4 regions of the Blastococcus sp. SYSU D00868 genome follow, and region 1 is predicted to be linked to each of the others. Evidence: riboswitches for the same ligand, from Rfam matches in the RefSeq annotation. Region 1 holds a riboswitch; each other region holds the start of a gene.

Region 1 (4,580 bases):
GACGACCCCGGCGACCAGCCCCGGGACCCGGCCGTCGCGCTGGGCCAGGGCGGTCCGCGCCAGCAGGGTCCGGGCGGTCGAGGGCAGCACGGGCTCGGGCATGACGGCGACCGTAGGCCACCGGCCGGGCGCCGCCCCGGGTCAGGCCGGGGCGACCGCGCCGAGCCGCCCGGTGCGGCGGGCCCACACCTCGAACACGACCGTGGCGAACGGCGGCACCGAGGCGGCCAGGGCGAGCAGCGTCGTCCCCTTCGACCAGCCGAGCAGCCGCGCCGCCAGCAGGGAGACGACGACGTAGAGGACGAACACCCCGCCGTGGATCGGGCCGAAGACCTGCACGCCCAGCTCGGTGGTCTCGGGCACGTACTTGACGTACATGCCGGCCAGCAGCCCCACCCAGGTCAGCGCCTCGGTGACGGCGACGGCGCGGAACAGCAGGACGGCGGTGCGCGGGGTCATCGGCTCCCTCTCGAGCGGGCGGTCTCCTCCCGGTGCCAACGGCCGGCCCGCCCGCGGGGTCCCCGTCCGGGGGTGTGACCTCCGCGGCAGGGCCGGTCCCGGGGCGGGCGGCGCGCCCTCACCGTCATCCCCCGGCGCTGCTGTCGCGCCGCGACGCGACGGGAGCGCTGCCCGGTGACGGCGAGCTGCTCCCGCGGCGTGGCAGGGTCGGCGGGGTGCGGGGGCTGGCGCGGCGGGAGTTCTGCCTCGTGCTGCTGCGCCGGATGGCCGACGTCCGTCCCGACCTGGTCGCCGAGGCGCTGCCGCGGCTGTCGGCCACCCGCGGGGCCGCGCACGCGGCGCACGCCCGCTGGCAGGCGCTGCACCACAGCCCGCGGGCGCCGCGCGGCCTGGCGCTGCGGACGGCGGTGCTCGGCCCGCCCGACACCTGCGTCCCGCGCCGGCACGGCGACCTGGAGCTGGAGCTGCGGCAGTGGCCGCTGCCGCTGTGGCCGCAGCTGCGCTGGCGGGTGGTGAGCGGCCCGGGCGGCGAGGTCCTGGACGAGCAGCTGGTGCGCGGACCGGACTCGGGCGTCCCGCGGGCGCGGGCGGACCGGCTGCTGGTCTGGCAGCACGTGGTGGACGACGTCGCGGCGGTGCCCGGGGCCTCGCACGTGGGCGCCCCGGCGCCGGCGCACTGGGACGTCGCGCTGCCCGACGGCCGCCGCGCCCGCTTCGTCTGGGGGCTGCTCCAGTCCGTCAGCGAGCCGGGGAGCTGACGGCGACCACCGGCGCCGGCTCCGGCACCACGGGACCGGACAGCACCGCGCTCAGCACGGCGACCACGCCGAGGACGGCGGCCAGGCGGGGCGACCCGCTCGCCCACAACGCGGCGACGGCGGCACCGAAGACGACGACCTTCGTCAGGACGGCGAGCAGCGGGACGTCGACCACCGACCGGGGCGCGGCGAAGAGCCCCCACAGGACGGCGGCCGCCAGCGGCAGCGCCACGGCGAGCAGCACCCGGCCCGCGCCGGCCGGCCCCGCGGCCAGGCCCCAGCGGGACAACACGACCAGCGCCGCCAGCTCGGCGGCGAAGGCGGCCAGCGCCCAGGTCCACTGCCAGGTCTCCACCACGTCGGACTCCCTCTTCTGCGATCACCGTGTCGTTTCGAGAGCAGTGTTCACAGAAGAGAGCGGTGCAGTCAAGAGGGCGGGACGCCGCAGCCCCGGCCGCGCGGGGCGGCCGGGGCTGCGGGTCGGACTGCGGAGGAGCCGGGGAGGGCCCCGGAGGGCTCAGCCGGCGATCCGGCGGCCGCCGGCGTAGCCGCCCATCGAGTCGATGCTGGCGACCTTGACGACGTCCCCGGACGTCGGCGCGTGCACCATCTGGCCGTTGCCGATGTAGATGCCGACGTGGCTGACCGGGCTGTAGAAGAAGACCAGGTCACCGGGGCGCAGGTCCGCCCGGGAGACGGCCTGGCCCATCTGGGACTGCATCCGGCTGGAGTGCGGCAGGCTGATCCCGGCCGCGCGGTAGGCGTACTGCGTCAGGCCGGAGCAGTCGTAGGAGCGCGGGCCGGCGGCGGCCCAGACGTAGGGCTTGCCGCGCTGGGCCATGGCGGTGTCGATGGCGATCTGGGCCGCGTCGCTGCTGGCCACGACCGGGGCCGAGGGGGCGGCCGCCGGGGACTCGCGGTCGTCGCGGCTGGCCGACGTCTCGGCGTGCGCGGCGGCGGAGGCGGCCAGGGCGGCCTGCTGCTCGGCGGCGGTGAGCCGCTCGAAGTCCGCCCGGTACTCGGCGATCTCGGCCTCGAGCGAGGCCTGCTGCGCGGCGACGGCGTCGTAGGTCTCCTGCGCCTGCGCGGCGGCCTGGTCGGCCGTGGCGCGCGCGGCGGCCGCGGCGTCGCTGGCGGTCACCGCGGTGCTCAGGACGCCGTTCTGGTGGTCGGCCACCATGTCGAGCACGTTCACCGCGTCGATGAACTCCTCGGCGGAGTCGCTGGTCAGCAGCGCCGCGAGGGACCCGCCGCTCTGCCCCGTCCAGGCGCTGCGGGCCACGCCGCGCACCTGCTGCTGGGCCGTGGTGACCTGCGCCTGCGCGGCGTCGGCGGCGGCGGTGGCCTCGGCCGCCGTGGCCTGCAGCGCGGCCAGCTGCTCGCGCGCCTCGTTGAACTGCTCGGTCACCGCCTCGAGCTCGTGGCCGCGGGCCGCCATGAGCTCGGCGGCCTCGGCGGCGGTCCCCGGCTCCTCGGCGGCCGCGGGGGCCGGGACGAGCGCCACGCCGAGGGCGACGCCCACGGAGGAGGCGAGGAGGAGCGCCCGGCGGGCGCGGTGCGGGCGCGCGGGGAAGGCGCGCTCAGGGGTCGCCATGGGGAGGCGGCTCTCCGTTTCTCCGACGGCCGCCTACCGGGTTAGCTGACGGGTTCGGGCGGGAGTTCGCCCGGTGCCCGCGGTGGATCCGCGTGCACTGCACCCCAGGACTGCGGTGGGTCCCCGGCCCGGCGTCCCCCGAGGGGTCGGCCGGCTCGACGGCGTCCACGGGGTGTCACCCACTTCAGTGACGGAGCGCCCCGTTGGACACACAGACCGTAAGGGCCGTTATGGCGGCGTGACAATCACCAGCGTGTAATTCGTTCGCTCACAGTGAGCGATCAACGCCACATTGCGAGGGGCGGGCCGGTCTGCTGGCGCCCGGCGCGCGCGGGTTTCAGGAGCTGCCGCGGCGCGCACCACCCCCGCATGCGCATCTCCCGGCGGGCGCTGGCCCGCCCGCTCGTCGTCCTCGCGATCGCCGGCTCGCTCACGGCGTGCAGCAACAGCGGCGGGAACACCGACGTCGACCGCAACGAGCAGGAGTGCGGGACGGCGGAGGACAGCGGGGACTGCGCGGAGACCGAGGGCCCGCCGACCCAGACCTCCGAGGCGCCCGCGTCGTCCGGGAGCAACTCCTCCGGCAGCGGGACGTCGGGCAGCGGGACCTCCGGGGCCACCGAGACCTCGGGGGGCACCGAGACCTCGGGGGCGCAGACCTCCGAGTCCGCCGGCTGAGCGCGGCGCCGGCACCACCGCCGCCCGGGGCCGCGTGGACCCGGGCCCGGGTCGTCGCGGAGGTCCGCTTCCTGACCGCGTCGGTCCGCGAGCAGCTGCACGGCCGCGACCTCGCGCTGATCGCCGCGGGACTGACCTTCTACGCCGGGATCGCCGTCGTCCCGCTGCTGCTGGTCGCCGTCCGGCTCACCGGTCTGCTGACCGGGCGGGCCGAGGTCTCCCGGCTGACCGACCGGCTGACCGAGGTGCTACCCGAGCAGCTCGGCGCGCCGGGGGTGGTGCGCGACCTGGTGGACGCCGGGCTGGGGATGGACGTCCTGGGCTTCCTGCTGGCCCTCGTCCCGCTCTCGCTCTACGGCGAGGGGCTGCGCCGGGCGCTGCTGCGGTTCAGCCGCCGGCGGGACACCCTGACCGGCTGGCGGGGCCGGCTGCTCGGGCTCCCGCTCGTCGTCGTCACCCCGCTGCTGCTGTACCCCCTGCTGCTGGCGGCCGGCGGCATGGCGGAGCTCGCTCCCCGCCCCGGCGCGGGGGCCGCGATCGGCCGGTTCGCGCTCGGCTACTACTCGGTGCTGTTCGCGCTGACCGTGCCGCTGGTGTGGGGCTTCCGCGTCGTGGCGGCCGGCCGGCTGCGGTGGCCGGCGCTGGTCTGCGCGTCGCTGTTCACCGCCGCCTGCCTGTCCGGGTTCCTGCAGGGGTTCGTGTTCTTCCTGTCCCTGCCGCTGGACCTGGGCGCGCCGTTCGGCGGCCTGACCGCGGTCGGCGCGGCGGTCGCCCTGGCCCTGTGGCTGTTCCTGCTGCACCTGGTGCTGCTGGGCGGGTGGCTCATCACCCAGGCCCTCGACGAGCGGCTGGCGGCGGGCCGGGCCGCCCGCCCGGGTCAGCCGTCCGGCGGCAGCGGCTCGCCGGGGGCCACCGGCCCCCCGCCCGGGCCACCGCCCGGGCCACCGCCCGGACCGCCGCCCGGGCCGGGCTCCGGTTCCGGCTCGGGGGCCGGCCCCGGCGCGGGTCCCGGTGGCGGCGACGGCGAGGGCTGCGGTGACGGCGCCCCGCCGCCACCCCCGCCGCCACCGCCGGCGGGCGGGTCCGGCGGT
Region 2 (4,580 bases), on a different contig from region 1:
GGGGTGGACGGGTGCGCTGGCAGCCGGCGGTCGACCTGACCCGGGTGATCACCACGGCGGAGTGGGTGGTCGGGGGCGTGCTCGTCGCCCGGCGGCTGGCCGCCCGCCCCAGCGGGGCGAAGGCGGTGGTGCAGATGGGCCCCGGTGGCTGGGTCAGCATGAAGGGCGGGGCCATGGCGGTGCGCCCGGCGCGTCGCCTGTGGCGGCGCACCCGGCCCGCCCCGCCGGCTCCCCGGCGGCCGTGGTGGGCCCGGCTGCTCTCGGCGAAGGCCCTCCAGTCCCTGGTGGGGTGACCCCTGCCGCCCCGCGGGTCAGCGCAGGGGCGCCGCGCCGCCCTCCGTCACGGACACGGTCCGGCCCAGCGGGTGGCGGTGCCAGTGCGTGCACGCGCCGGGCGTGACGTGCACGAGGTCGGCGCTGACGTGGCGGGTGTCAGACGGTCAGCAGGGTCTTGATCGCGCGGCGCTCGTCCATCGCGCGGTAGCCCTCGGCGGCCTGCTCCAGCGGCAGGGCGAGGTCGAAGACCCGGCCCGGGTCGATCGCGCGGTCGGTGATCCGGCCGATCAGGTCGGGCAGGAACCGGCGCACGGGCGCCGGCCCGCCGTGCAGGTGGACGCCGGAGAGGAACAGCTCGTCGCCGGGCAGCGCGACGTCGTGGGCGACGCCGACGTAGCCGACGTGCCCGCCCGGCCGGGTGGCCCGGACGGCCTGCATCATCGACTCCTGGGTGCCGACGGCCTCGATCACCGAGTGCGCGCCGAGCCCGCCGGTGAGCTCCCTCAGCTCGGCGACGCCCTCGTCCCCGCGCGTGGTGATCACGTCGGTGGCGCCGAACTCGCGGGCGAGGCGCTGCCGGTCGGCGTGCCGGCTGAAGACGACGATGCGCTCGGCGCCGAGCTGCTCCGCGGCGAGGACGCCGAGCAGGCCGACGGCGCCGTCCCCGACGACCGCGACCGTCTTGCCGGGCCCCGCCTCGGCGGCCACGGCGGCGAACCAGCCGGTGCCGAGCACGTCGGAGGCGGCCAGCAGGGAGGGGACCAGGTCGGCGTCCGGCGTCTCCGGGGTGGCGACGAGCGTGCCGTCGGCCAGCGGGACGCGGGCGTACTCGGCCTGCGTGCCAATGGCGCCCATGGGGTGGGCGTGCACGCAGCGGGACTGGTAGCCGGCCCGGCAGATCTCGCAGGTGTTGTCGGAGGCGAAGAACGAGCCGACGACGAACTGGCCGGGCCGCAGGGTCGACACCTCGCCGCCGACCTCCTCGACCACGCCGACGTACTCGTGGCCCATCGGCGCCGGGCCCGCGACCGTCTCGGCGCCGCGGTAGGGCCACAGGTCCGAGCCGCACACGCAGGTGGCGGCCAGCCGGATGACGGCGTCGGTGGGCTGCTCGATCCGCGGGTCCGGGCGGTCCTCGACGCGGACGTCGCCGGGGGCGTGGAGAACGGCTCCTCGCATGGGTGGGTGCTCCTCGTGCTGTGGGCTGGTGGTGCGTCGGTGCCCACGGAACGCCCCGGGACGCGTGCGCGGGAGGTCGGGTCCCTGGGGGTACGGCCACGCCCCCCACCGGCGACAGGCGGCCGCACCACACCGCCGAGCCGGGCACCCCGGCCGAGGACGGGCGCGCGCTGCTGGCCGGCTGGGCGGCCACCGCGCAGCAGGTGCGCGACGCCGCCGACGCGACCTGGCCGGCGCCCGCCGCGGGACGACGACGGCCGCCCGGTCCAGGGACCGGGCGGCCGTCGTCGCGCAGTGCTGCCGGGCTCAGCCCCGGTAGTTCACGTGCACGTGGTCGAAGTGGTTGGCGGTCGCGCTGCCGCGGTTCTCCATCGCCTTCCAGGCGCCGCCCGGCGAGGTGATGATCCGCTGCTGCCAGATGACGTACTCCACGCCGAGCTCGTCCCAGTGGTCCAGGTGGTACTGGGCGATCGCGTCGCCGAGGCCGGCGTTCGACATGACCATGTAGTCGATGGCCAGGCCGGAGGGGTGGCCGCCCGGGTCGACCGCGCTGGCGCGGGTGCCGCCGAGGGTGATGGACGCGGCGCCCGGGACGTTGGACACCACCGCGTTCGCGGCGTTCTGTGCCTGCGGCTTGATCGCGCCGGCGGTGTTGCTGATGTGCGCGATCGCCGAGGCGACCTGGGCGACGGGCGCCGGAGCGGGCTCCGGAGCCGGCGCGGGGGCCGGGGCCGGGGCGGGCGCGGGGACCGGCGCCGGGGCGGGCGCGGGGGCCGGGGCCGGCGCCGCCTCGGGGGCCGGAGCCGCCTCCGGGGCCGGCGCGGCCTCGGCGGTCGTCTCGGCCAGCGGGGCCGAGTCGCCGGCGGGGCCGGTCGTCGCCGGGGCCTCGGGCGCCGCGCCGGTCAGGGCGAGCACCTGCCCGGGGTAGATCCGGTTCGGGTCGGCGCCGATGACCACGACGTTGCGCTGGTAGAGCTCGCGCCACGGCTGGTCGAAGGAGGCGGCGATCCGCGAGACGGTGTCACCGCGCTCGACGGTGTAGGTGCCGTCGGGGGCGGCGTGCCGGCCGTAGGTGTCGGTGGTGTCCCGGTAGGTCTCCGGGGAGGCCGACGACGAGTCGGCCCAGGTGTGCGGCCGCTCGTGGGTCTCGCCGCCGGTGTGGTCGGGGGTGGTGGGGGAGGCCTGGGCCGCCGGGGTGCCGAGGACGCCGAGCCCGATGAGGGTGGCGCCGGCGGCGATGGGCGCCCGGGAGAGGGCCTTCTTGGTGCGGACATAACGGGCTGCGCGGTGCTTGGACACGGGTGCTGTGATCTCCGATCACCGCCGGTGAGGTGAGCTGTCGGGTTCGGGCGATCGGTGCCCGGCCGCGTGCTGCGGCTTCACCCCGAGGCGTGCGTGCACGCCGTGGAACCGGTGGGTCCCCCACCCCTGCCCCAAGGGATGTCGGAGACGGCCGGTGGGCAGGGTTGGGCGGCCCGGCCGTCACGCCCTCTGTGCGGAGCGCAGCCAAGACGCTACGAGTCGTCATGTCGACTGTCGTCGTGACGCAGATCACTTCTGGCGAACCGGGCAGTTCGACACGGCGTGTTGCCAAACCGTGATGAAACCCACCGGCCACGCGTTCGGGCGCGGCGGGTGACCCACCTCACCCGACCGCTTCGGCCGGTTTACCGACCGAATCGGTCGGTCACGCCTACCGTGGAGGCGTGGCGCGACCGTTCCGGCAGCAGGTGGACGAGGGGATCCTCGACCGCGCCGCGGCGCTGTTCGCCCGCCGGGGCTTCGCGAAGACGTCGGTGCAGGACGTGGCCGCCGCCGTGGGGCTGTCCAAGGCGGGGCTGCTGCACCACTTCCCGAGCAAGGACGCGCTGTACGAGGCCGTGCTGTCGCACGCCGAGGGGATGGGGCGCCGGGTCGGGGGCGCGGTGGCGGACCTCCCGCCGGGCCGCGAGCGTGACCTGCGGGCCCTCGAGATCCTCGTGGACCTCGCCCTGGCCCACCCCGGCATCGTCGCGCTGATGCTCGCCCCGGCCACCGACCCCAGGCCCGCTCCCGAGGAGCCGGCGGCGGCGAGCGCGGAGGTGCTGCGCGCCTTCGGCGTCGATCAGGAGAGGGCGGAGCCCGAGCGGCTCGTCCGCGTCGTCGGAGCCCTCGCCGCCCTGGCCGTGCTCACGCTGGCGGCCCACGCCGAGGACGCGACCACCGCGTGGCGGCCGCACATCGTCGCCACCTGTCTCGACGCGCTCGGCCACCGCCGTCCCGCCGCCCCTCTCCCCGCACCCCACCAGGTGGAGGCCTGATCCCGCATGGCTGTCCTGTTGTCCCGACTCGGGGCCCTCTCGCACCGGCACCGGCTGCCGGTCGTGCTCGTCTGGCTGGTGCTGCTCGTCGGGGGAGGCGTCGGTGCCGTGACGCTCTCCGGCGAGACCACCGGCAGCTTCTCCATCCCCGGCCAGGAGTCGACCAACGCCCTGGAGCGGATCGACGAGCGCTTCGGCTCCGCGGCCGGCGGCGCCACGGCCCGGGTGGTGTTCGCCGCCCCGGACGGCGAGACGCTGGCGACGCCGGACAACGCCGCCGCGGTCACGCAGACGGTCGCCGCGCTGGGGGAGCTGCCCGGCGTCACCGGGGCCACCGACCCGTTCGACCCGCAGAACCCGGCTGTGAACTCGGCGCAGCCGACCATCGGCTACAGCACCGTCAGCTACGACGCGCAGCCCGGCGAGGTGACCCCCGAGCAGCGGGACGCCCTGCTGGCCGCCGTCGCCGACGCCGCGGACACCGGGCTGGCCGTCGAGGTCGGCGGTGAGGCGGTGCAGGCGCCGCCGCACGTCGGCGGCCCGGCCGAGGTGGTCGGCGTCGTCGTGGCCCTCGTGGTCCTCGCGGTCACCTTCGGCTCGCTGCTCGTCGCCGGGATGAACCTGCTCACCGCGGTGGTCGGCGTCGGCATCGGCGTCCTGGGCGTCACGATCGCCACCGGGTTCGTCGACCTGTCCTCCACGACGCCGATCCTGGCCGCGATGCTCGGCCTGGCCGTGGGCATCGACTACGCCCTGTTCATCATCACGCGGTACCGGCAGGAGCTGCGCCGCGGCGCGGACGTCGGCAGCGCGATCGGCACCGCC
Region 3 (4,580 bases), on a different contig from region 1:
CCGACCGGCACAACCCCGGGGACTGCTCGAGCAGCCGCTTCTGCAGCGGCAGCCGCTCGGCCAGGATCCGCGCCAGGCCCAACGCGAGGTCGGTCAGCGCGTCCCAGAGTGGCAAGTCGGTACGACAGTTCTCCAGCAGGTTCCGCCACTGGCGTACTTCCTCGGGGTCCAGGTCGAAGACGACGGCTTCCTTGCTGGGGAAGTAGCTGAAGAACGTCGTCCGCGAGACCCCGGCCTCGGCGGCGATGTCCTCCACGCTGACCGCGTCGAACCCGCGCTCGCCGATGAGCCGCAGCGCGGTCGCCCGGATGAGGCGCCAGGCCGCGAGCTTCTTGCGCTCCCGCAGCCCCATGACGGCGGACACGGGACAGCGCTGGGTCTGCGCATCGTCCGCCGATCTCCTCATGGGCGCCGACGCTAGACCCGAACCTGTACCCAGTACAAGTTCTTACTGCGTCCGGGTTTCGACCTCACGTCCTGTTCACCGGGCGCCGGAGCGATCCCGCATGGCGGTGGGGGGCACTCGGACGTTCCGGCAGGTCGGCATCGCCATCGGCATCGCCATCGGCATCGCCATCGGCATCGCCGCGCTCGGGTTGATCGGCGCCGTGCCGGCCTTCTCGGCGGTCCGCCCGCCGGCGGCGGTCAGGAGGCGACGACCGGCTCCTCGCCGAACCCCGCCGGCACCGGGACGGCGTAGTAGCGGCGCTTGGTCGCCTGCTCGAGCATCCGCTGCAGCGGCTCGCCGCCGAGGCGCAGCAGCCGGAACGCCGCCGGGTCGCCCTGCCCGGTGTTCTCCACGACGTAGAACCAGAACCGGTCGGGGTGGGCGCGGGCCATGTCGTACAGCCGCGACTCCAGCCACACGTCCTCACCGCGGACCGAGCCGGGGACCGCACGCACCTCCACGGTGCGGTCGCCGCTGACGACGTCGCCGGGGGTGCGGCTGCCGCGGACGTCGCGGGCCGCCCGGCCCGCCGCCGCCTCCTGCGCGAGGACGAACGCGATCGCCGCGTCCTGCACCGCCGTCGGGTCGGCGGAGTGCTCCACGATCGGGGTGTCGGTGAGGAACATCGCTGCTCCGCTGGGTCTCGGCGGGGTGGACGCAGTGGTCCTACACCCGCCGCCGCGCCGGGAGGCGGGAGTTCGTCGCGCTACGTCACGGACGGGCCCGCCGGGCGGCGCGGCGTCCGCGCGTGGTCGCGCAGCGTCACGCCGGCCGGGCGCCGGCCACCCGGGCGGGGGAGCGCGTCACCCGTCGTCGTGGTCCCGGCCCGGTCCGGCGCATGCCCGCGCGCGGGCGGGGGAGGACCGTCGCCGACAGCACCACCTGGGGGAGGACACCGTGCCCAACGACGTGAACCCGATGCCTCGACCCGGCCTCGCGACCGGGAGCACCTGCTCCCGGCGGGCGGCCGGGCACTCGCCGCACCGGAGCACGATCCTGCTCTGCCACACCGGCGGGCTCGCCGACTGGCGGCCGGTGTTCGTCCTCGGGGTGGACGACGACGTCGTCACGCTGGCCGACGGCGACCGGCTCGCCCGCTACCGCAACCACGCGCCGACGACGCTGGCGCGGGCCGTGGTCGAGGCCGGGCCCGAGGCGCACCTCAACACCCGGTTCGGCTACCTGTTCCTGACCTCGTGGCCGCGCGACCCGGACGCCGTGTTCTCGCTGGCCCCCGCCGACCAGCCGCATTCCCCCTGCGGCTGAGCGCCCCGGGGCCCCGGCCGCGACGGCGCGGACGGGGCTCCGGGGAGGTGCTCACCAGGCGGGGCGGGCCGATCCGACGTAGCCGGGCACCGATCCGGCCCAGACCACCTTGACGGGCTGACCGTAGGTCGAGGCGTGGACCATCATCCCGTTGCCGATGTACATGCCGACGTGGCCGACCGGGCTGTAGAAGAACAGCAGGTCACCGGGCTGCATGTGCCACAGGCTGACGGGCAGGCCGATCCGCGACTGCATGCGCGAGGAGTGCGGCAGGTTGATGCCGGCGGACCGGTAGGCGTACTGGACCAGCCCGGAGCAGTCGAAGCTGTTCGGGCCGGCGCCGCCCCAGGCGTAGGGCTTGCCGACCTGGGCCAGCGCGGTGTCGACCGCCCGCTGGGCCGCCGGGGTCGGCGCGGCGTAGCTCGGCACCGACGCGGGCACCGCCGCCGGGACGGCGGCGGGCACGGTGGCCGGGACGGCGGCCGGCACGGCGTTGGCCGAGGCGACGGACGGGGTCAGCGCGAGACCGGCGCCGGCCGCCAGGGCGACGACGGCGGCTCGGGCGGAGCGGGGCATGCGGGCGTGCGAGGACGTGCGGACGATCGCCATGGACGGCGGGTTCTCCTTGTTCTCCGGATCCGCCTACCGGGTTAGCTGTCGGGTTCGGACGCGGGAATCGCCCGGCCCCGCCCGGACGACGACGTCCGAGCGCAGGCTTCACCCCAGTGCTCACCGTGGGTCCCCGGCCCGGGCGGGCGCTGCGGCCCGTGCCCGGTTCGGCGGGTCCGCCGGGTGTCGCCAGCTCTTCAGCGACGGGTTGTGGCCCCGACGGACGCGATGACCGTAGGACCGCCCCTTCCGCCCCACATCCGGGCGAGCGGGGCCGGACACGCCTGGCGACCGCGTCCGGTTCCGTGGCGTGTCAGCGTCCCGAACCCCGGCCTGACCTGGGCGGACCTGCGCGTATCGAGACCCGCCGGCCCGCGCCGCGCGGGGCGGCACGCCGATCGCCGACACGCCGCACCGGCACCACCCAGCGTCACCGGCCGTTGGGCAGGACGTCGCCGGAGTGCACCCGGCGGTTGATCCGATCCCCGACCGGGCATCGACGGTCCGACGGACCCGAGACGGTCCAGCGACACGACACGGTCCACGACAGGAGGAGATCCCAGATGGCCGGCATGTTCCGGAAGCTCATCGCCTCGGGCGTTGCGGCGAAGCTCGTCCAGGAGGCGCGCAAGCCGCAGAACCAGGAGAAGATCAAGCAGATGATCGCCAAGATCGGCGAGCAGAACAAGAAGCGCGGCGGCGGCGCCGGGCGCGGGCGCGGGCCCGTGCACTGATCGACCGCACCTCGCGCAGCGACCCCCGTCCGGCACCCGCCGGGCGGGGGTCGCTGCGCGTCAGGCGGGCGTGCGGTCGCGCACGTAGAGGCCGGGCGCCGGGTCGAGCACCGGGTGCCGGACGCTGCCCAGCTCGGCCGGCGCCGGCACCCGCGGCCCGGAGCGCACCGCCGTCCAGTCGGCCCACGTCTCCCACCAGCTGCCGATCCGCTCCTCGGCGCCGGCCCGCCACTCCTCGGGGTCGGCGACCGTCTCGCCGCCGACCCAGTGCCGGGCCTTCGGGTTGCCCGGCGGGTTGACCAGGCTCTGGATGTGGCCGCCGTTGCTCAGCACGAACGTGCTCGGCCCGGACAGCAGCCGCGTCGTCCGGTAGCAGCCGCGCCACGGGGTGAGGTGGTCGGTGACCGCGCCGGTGACGAACGTCGGCACGGTGATCTCGCCGAGGTCCACCGGGGTGCCGAGCACGGTCACCGCGCCGGGCTGGACGAGGGTGTTGTCGCGGAAGATCCGCAGGAACTGGTCGTGCAGCCGGGCGGGCAGGTTGGTCGCGTCGGCGTTCCAGGCCAGGACGTCGAAGGCCGGCACCGGCTCGCCCTGCAGCCACTGGTTCACCAGGCCGTCGAAGACCAGGTCGCCGGGCTTCATGAGGCTGAACACCGACCCCAGCGACCTGCCGCCGAGCACGCCGCGCGCCCGCGACACCCGCCGGGCCAGGCCGGTCACGAACTTGCCGGCGAAGGCGCCGATCGGGGCGCGCTCGCCGAAGTCCAGCAGGGTCACGCCGTAGGCGGCGCTGTGCACGCTCGCGTCGTCCATCGCCGCGAGGTGGTTGAGCAGCAGGGTCTGCAGGATGCCGCCGGCGCAGAACCCGACCGTGTTGACGTCGGGGGAGCCGGTGACCTGCCGGACCACCGACACCGCCCGCCGCAGCCGCTCGGTGTAGGTGTCCAGGTCCCAGTGCGCGTGCTGCCTGCCGGGGTTGCGCCAGCTGACGATGAACGTCGAGAAGCCGCGGCCGACGGCGTGCTCCACGAAGCTGCGCCCCTCGCGGAGGTCGAACAGGTAGTAGCGGTTGATCACCGGCGGGATGACGAGCAGCGGGCGGGCGTGCACCTCGGCCGTCGTCGGCGCGTACTGGATGACCTCGACGACGTCGTCCCGGTAGACGACGGCGCCGCGGCTGGTCGCGAGGTTCCGGCCGACGGTGAACGCGGCCGGGTCGCACAGCGCGGGCATCCCGCCGTTGCTCCGGACGTCCTCCAGCATCCGGCCGAGCCCGCGGACGACGCTGGCGCCGCCGGTGTCCAGCGCCCGCTTCAGCGCCGCCGGGTTGCCGGCGAGGGTGTTGGTGGGGGACGCCGCGGCGGCCAGGGCACGCACCGCGAACCGGGCCCGCTCCACCTCCCGCCAGCCCGCGCCGCTCGCCTCGTACCGGTCGACCAGCCGGTCCAGCGAGGCCGACCACGCGAGGTAGCCCTGGCCGAGCCGGCGGTAGCCGGGGTGGTCACGCCAGGCCGGGTCGG
Region 4 (4,580 bases), on a different contig from region 1:
CGGCCGGCCGAGGTCGTCTTCCACCTCGGCCCCACCAACTCGGGCAAGACGTACGAGTCCCTGCAGGCGCTGGCCGCCGGCGGGTCCGGCGTCTACGCCGCGCCGCTGCGCCAGCTGGCCCACGAGGCGTACGCGAAGCTGTCGGCGACCCTGCCGCCCGGCACCGTCGGCCTCTCCACCGGCGAGGAGGAGATCGACCCGGGCGCCCCGATCGTCTGCTGCACGGTGGAGAAGGCGCCGCTGCGCGGCGACCTCCTCGTGCTGGACGAGTCGCACTGGGTGGCCGACCCCGAGCGCGGCCACCACTGGGCGCGCCTGCTCCTCACCGGCGAGTACCGGGAGATGCACCTCATCTCCGCCGCCGAGGCCTACCTGGTGCTGCGGCCGCTGGTGTCCGACGCCGAGCACGTCACGGTCGTCAACCACAAGCGGCTGTCCCGCCTGGACGTGCTGCGTGCGCCGGTGCGCCCGGAGACGGTCCGCCCGCAGACCCTCGTCGTCGCCTTCTCCCGCAAGAACGTCTACGCCGTCGCCGCGGCGCTGCACGCGCACCGGCCGGGCAGGGTCGGCGTCCTGTACGGCGCCCTGCCGCCGGCCACCCGCCGCGAGGTGATCGAGCAGTTCACCAGTGGCGAGTTCGACGTCCTGGTGACCACCGACGTGATCGGCCACGGGATCAACGTGCCGGCCACCACCGTGCTCTTCGCCGAGACCACGAAGTTCGACGGCGAGCGGGTCCGCCCGCTCCGCTCCTGGGAGACCGCGCAGATCGCCGGCCGGGCCGGCCGCTACGGGCTCACCGGGCACGGGCAGGTCGGGGTGCTCACCGGCGTGCCCGGGCTGCGGCCGGACCAGGGCCTGCTGGCCGCCGGCGCCGCGGTGGCCCGTGGCGACGCCGTCAGCGACCTGCCGAAGCGGGCCCCCCGGCTGCGGCCGGAGCTGGCCGACCTCGGCGCCATCGAGGCCGTCGACCTGCCGGAGGCGCTGACCCGTTGGATGGCGTGGGCGCGGACGGCCACCCGCGACGAGGCGGTCGCGCCCGACGACGTCAGCAGCCTGGTGCTGCGGGTCGAGGCGCTGCTGCCGCTCCTGCGCGGCCCGCTCGGCGCGGCCGGGGACCTGGACACGGTGTGGCGGCTGGTCGACCTCGCGATCGACTACGACCCGCCCCGCCGCACCCGGTGGCTCGCGCTGGCCCGCGCCGCCCTCCGGCACGCCGCCGGACTCCCGGTCCCGCCGGAGACGCTGCTGCCGGACGTCCCGCGCGGCGGCACCGTCGAGGAGTACGAGCAGGCCGCCGCGGCCGCCCGCGACGCCCAGACGCTGCTCCGCCGCTTCCCCGGCGTGGCGGGGCTGGAGGACGACGACGCGGCCTGGGTCGAGGAGGAGTGCGCCGAGGCCATCTCGCTGCTGCTGCCCGGCGCGATCTCGACGGTCCGCAGCGCGACCTGCCGGGAGTGCGGCCGCGCGGTCGCCCCGCGGTTCGCCACCTGCCGCCCGTGCAGCGGCCCCGCCGGCCGCGGCGGGGGCGACGCCGACCGCCGTCCCGCCGCCGGCGGGCGCCGGGCCGCCGGACGCGCCGCCGGCCGTGCCCTGGGCGGGCGCCAGGGCGGTCCGCGCGGGCGGTCCCGCCGGGGCTGAGCACCGAGTGGGGCCGGGCGCGTGCGCGCCCGGCCCCTGGCTCAGTTGTAGTTCACGTGCACGTGGTCGTAGTGGTTGGCCGTCACGCCGCCCCGGTCGGCCATCGTGGACCAGGAGCCGCCCGGCGACTGCAGGATCCGCTGCTCCCAGATGATGTACTCGACGCCGAGCTCGTCCCAGTGGGCGACGTGGTAGGCGACGATCGCGTCGCCCAGCGACGCGTTGGACAGGACCATGTAGTCCAGCGCGTTGCCCGACGGGTGGCCGTGCGGGTCCGTCGCGCTGGGCCGGGTGCCGCCCAGGGAGATGGAGCCGGCGCCCGGGACGTTGCTGACGACCGCGTTCGCCGCGGCCTGCACGCGCGCGGAGACGGGCCCGGCCGTGTTGTTGATGCGGGCGACCGCGGTGACGGCGGTGCTGCCTGCGGCGGCCGCGCTGCCGCCGCCCGAGGACCCCGACCCCGCGGCCTCCTCCTCGGCGGCCTCGGCCGCCTCGGCGGCTGCTGCGGCGGCCTCGGCGGCGGCCGCCGCCTCGGCCTCGGCCTGCGCCTGGGCGGCGGCCGCGGCGGCCGCGGCCTCCGCCTCGGCCCGCTGCCGGTCGAGCACGGCCTGGTCGGCGGCTTGCTGGGCCTGCGCGGCGGCGACCTCGGCCGCCTCGCGGGTGCCGCGGCTGGCGGTGAGCTCCGACAGCTGCTGCAGGTCCGGCTCGACGGTGGCCGGCGCGCTCTGCGCGGACAGCCCGAGGGCCGCGGCGACCGAGACCGACTCCGACGTCCCGGCCTCGGCCTGCGCGGCCGGGTCGGTGCCGACCAGGACCTGGACGAGCACCGCGCCCGCGGCGGCCACGCCCAGGTAGACGCCGGGGCGGCGGCGCAGCGCGGCCGGTGAGCGGCGCCGGCGGGGCGCGGGGACGTGGAGGACCTCGGTCGCCGGCTCGGTCGCGGCCGCGGCCGGCGGGGCCGGAAGCGGCGCGGTCTCGGGGGCCGCCGCCCGGGTGGGGCGGGGCGAGGGGGTGCTGCGGTGCTGCATGAGGAGGGGACTCCAGGGGTGCGGGTGCCGCGGCGCGCCGGGGACGGGCGCCTGCGGGCGGGGGTGCAGGCGGGCGAGGCCGGCCGGCGGTGCCGGGCTCCACCGGTGCACGGGACGCGGCGGGGCGCCGCTCGAGCGCGGGTGCTCGACGGGGTGCAGGGGTGGAGCGGCGTCGGCTACCGACGACCGCGGGTGCTCAGCTGCGCGGGCGCACCCTGCCCCGAGGGGACCGGCCGGAGCGGGGGCGTGGATGCGGGGCAGCGATGCTGGGGCGCGCCATGCGGCGGCTCTCCGTTCTTCCGTCGGCCGCCTACCGAGTTAGCTGACGGGTTCGGGCGGGAAGCGGCCCTACCCCTCCGGACACGTCCGGACGGGATTCACCCCAGTACTGCGGTGGGTCCCCGGCTCGCCACGAGGGGGCTCGTGGGCGACTCGGCGGCGTCCGACCGGCTTCCCCGGTCGGGGACCAACGACCGGACGGACGGCGGGAACGGTAATCGCGTTATGGAGTCGTGACAATCCGGCGCGGCCGGTTCTGGAGCCGACACGCGGCGCCGGTACGCCGGTTCGGGCCGCTGACCGTGTAGGGCACCGGCCCGCCACCGCGCCCGGCTGTGGCCGAGAACACAGCGGACGGGCGGCCCGGGAGGCACGGCGGGCCCGGTAGACGTCCCAGACGACCTATGGGCGCAGGTGGCGGCCGAGAAGGGCGGCCGGAAGGAGTGACATCGGCCCCACTGCTGTCAATCGGCCGGGGCGGGATCGGTAAGTTCCCGACGCAGCGGGCCGCAGCGCGCACGTCGGGAGGCGCGGTGAACGGATGACCCGCGAGGGAGAGGTGCAAGTCGTGGCAGCCGTTGACGCCGTGCTCGACGAAGCAGGGGTGAAGAACAGTCGCGTCCGCGACTTCGTCCGCCAGTGGGCAGAGCACACCGGTGCCGCCCGCGTGGAGGTGGTGCACGCCTCCGACGACGCCCGCCTGGTCCAGGAGGCGCTGGAGGCCGGTGAGCTGCTGCCCGCCGGGGAGGGCCGCTACTACTCCCGCAGTCACCCGAAGGACACGGCGCGGTCGGAGGAGCGCACCGTCGTCGCGACCAACAACGAGTCCGACAAGGGCGTCTACAACAACTGGAAGCCCGCCTCGGAGATGCGCCCGCTGCTGACCGAGCGCATGAAGGGCGCCTCGGCCGGCAAGACGATGTACGTCGTCCCCTACCTCATGGCCCCGCCCGGGTCGCCGCTCGAGCAGTACGCCACCGGCGTCGAGCTGACCGACACCCGCACCGTCGTGCTGCACATGAACCGCATGGCGCGCGTCGGCGTGGAGTTCGTCAACGACCTCGCCGACCAGGACAGCTTCGTCCGCGGCGTGCACGTCACCGGCGACCTGGAGAACCTGGGTCACGGCACCCCGGACGACCAGCGCTACTTCGTCACCGTCGCCGACGAGCGCACGATCCTGCACTTCGGCTCCTCCTACGGCGGCAACGCGCTGCTGGGGAAGATCGCCCACGGCCTGCGCCAGGGCGCCTACGACGGCTGGCGCTCCGGGGAGTTCCTCGCCGAGCAGTTCATGCTGCTGGGGATCACCGACAAGCAGACCGGTCGCAAGTACCACATCTGCGGCGGGATGCCGAGCGCGTCGGGCAAGACCAACCTGGCGATGACCCTGGCCCCCGACATCCTCGGCGACCGCTACCACGTGACGTTCTACGGCGACGACATCGCCTGGCTGCGCGTCGACCCCGAGGACGGGAAGATCTACGCGATCAACCCCGAGTACGGCGTGTTCGGTGTCGCCAAGGACACCAACGAGGCGACCAACCCCACGGCGGTCGAGGCGATCCGCGAGGGCACCGGCACGATCTTCACCAACGTCGCCTACAACGAGCAGACCGCCGACGTCTGGTG

What was found. Region 1 has a riboswitch for cyclic di-AMP ahead of ACI79F_RS10775 (C40 family peptidase). Riboswitches for the same ligand answer to the same signal wherever they lie in the genome.
Region 2: linked by a shared signal. The riboswitch ahead of ACI79F_RS07395 (LysM peptidoglycan-binding domain-containing protein) and the one ahead of ACI79F_RS10775 (C40 family peptidase) in region 1 are both predicted to bind cyclic di-AMP.
Region 3: linked by a shared signal. The riboswitch ahead of ACI79F_RS11195 (NlpC/P60 family protein) and the one ahead of ACI79F_RS10775 (C40 family peptidase) in region 1 are both predicted to bind cyclic di-AMP.
Region 4: linked by a shared signal. The riboswitch ahead of ACI79F_RS03100 (hypothetical protein) and the one ahead of ACI79F_RS10775 (C40 family peptidase) in region 1 are both predicted to bind cyclic di-AMP.

Annotation. Positions count from the first base shown of each region.
Region 1 covers NZ_JBJGZO010000009.1:131,958-136,537, forward strand. Annotated here, with positions in the region: gene ACI79F_RS10755 (serine hydrolase domain-containing protein) at 1-102, opposite strand, end outside; gene ACI79F_RS10760 (DUF3817 domain-containing protein) at 142-459, opposite strand; gene ACI79F_RS10765 (hypothetical protein) at 675-1,217, shown strand; gene ACI79F_RS10770 (DUF2568 domain-containing protein) at 1,198-1,575, opposite strand; gene ACI79F_RS10775 (C40 family peptidase) at 1,735-2,811, opposite strand; cyclic di-AMP (ydaO/yuaA leader) riboswitch at 2,847-2,939, opposite strand; gene ACI79F_RS10780 (hypothetical protein) at 3,181-3,489, shown strand; partial or broken gene ACI79F_RS10785 (YhjD/YihY/BrkB family envelope integrity protein) at 3,606-4,325, shown strand; gene ACI79F_RS10790 (transglycosylase domain-containing protein) at 4,367-4,580, opposite strand, start outside.
Region 2 covers NZ_JBJGZO010000006.1:67,813-72,392, forward strand. Annotated here, with positions in the region: gene ACI79F_RS07385 (hypothetical protein) at 1-293, shown strand, start outside; gene ACI79F_RS07390 (zinc-dependent alcohol dehydrogenase family protein) at 433-1,455, opposite strand; gene ACI79F_RS07395 (LysM peptidoglycan-binding domain-containing protein) at 1,762-2,754, opposite strand; cyclic di-AMP (ydaO/yuaA leader) riboswitch at 2,762-2,914, opposite strand; gene ACI79F_RS07400 (TetR/AcrR family transcriptional regulator) at 3,162-3,755, shown strand; gene ACI79F_RS07405 (MMPL family transporter) at 3,762-4,580, shown strand, end outside.
Region 3 covers NZ_JBJGZO010000010.1:68,246-72,825, reverse strand. Annotated here, with positions in the region: gene ACI79F_RS11210 (TetR family transcriptional regulator) at 1-364, opposite strand, end outside; gene ACI79F_RS11205 (protein NO VEIN domain-containing protein) at 646-1,074, opposite strand; gene ACI79F_RS11200 (hypothetical protein) at 1,346-1,714, shown strand; gene ACI79F_RS11195 (NlpC/P60 family protein) at 1,766-2,323, opposite strand; cyclic di-AMP (ydaO/yuaA leader) riboswitch at 2,340-2,490, opposite strand; gene ACI79F_RS11190 (hypothetical protein) at 2,887-3,057, shown strand; gene ACI79F_RS11185 (PHA/PHB synthase family protein) at 3,118-4,580, opposite strand, start outside.
Region 4 covers NZ_JBJGZO010000002.1:280,045-284,624, forward strand. Annotated here, with positions in the region: gene ACI79F_RS03095 (helicase-related protein) at 1-1,641, shown strand, start outside; gene ACI79F_RS03100 (hypothetical protein) at 1,683-2,669, opposite strand; cyclic di-AMP (ydaO/yuaA leader) riboswitch at 2,962-3,117, opposite strand; gene ACI79F_RS03105 (phosphoenolpyruvate carboxykinase (GTP)) at 3,517-4,580, shown strand, end outside.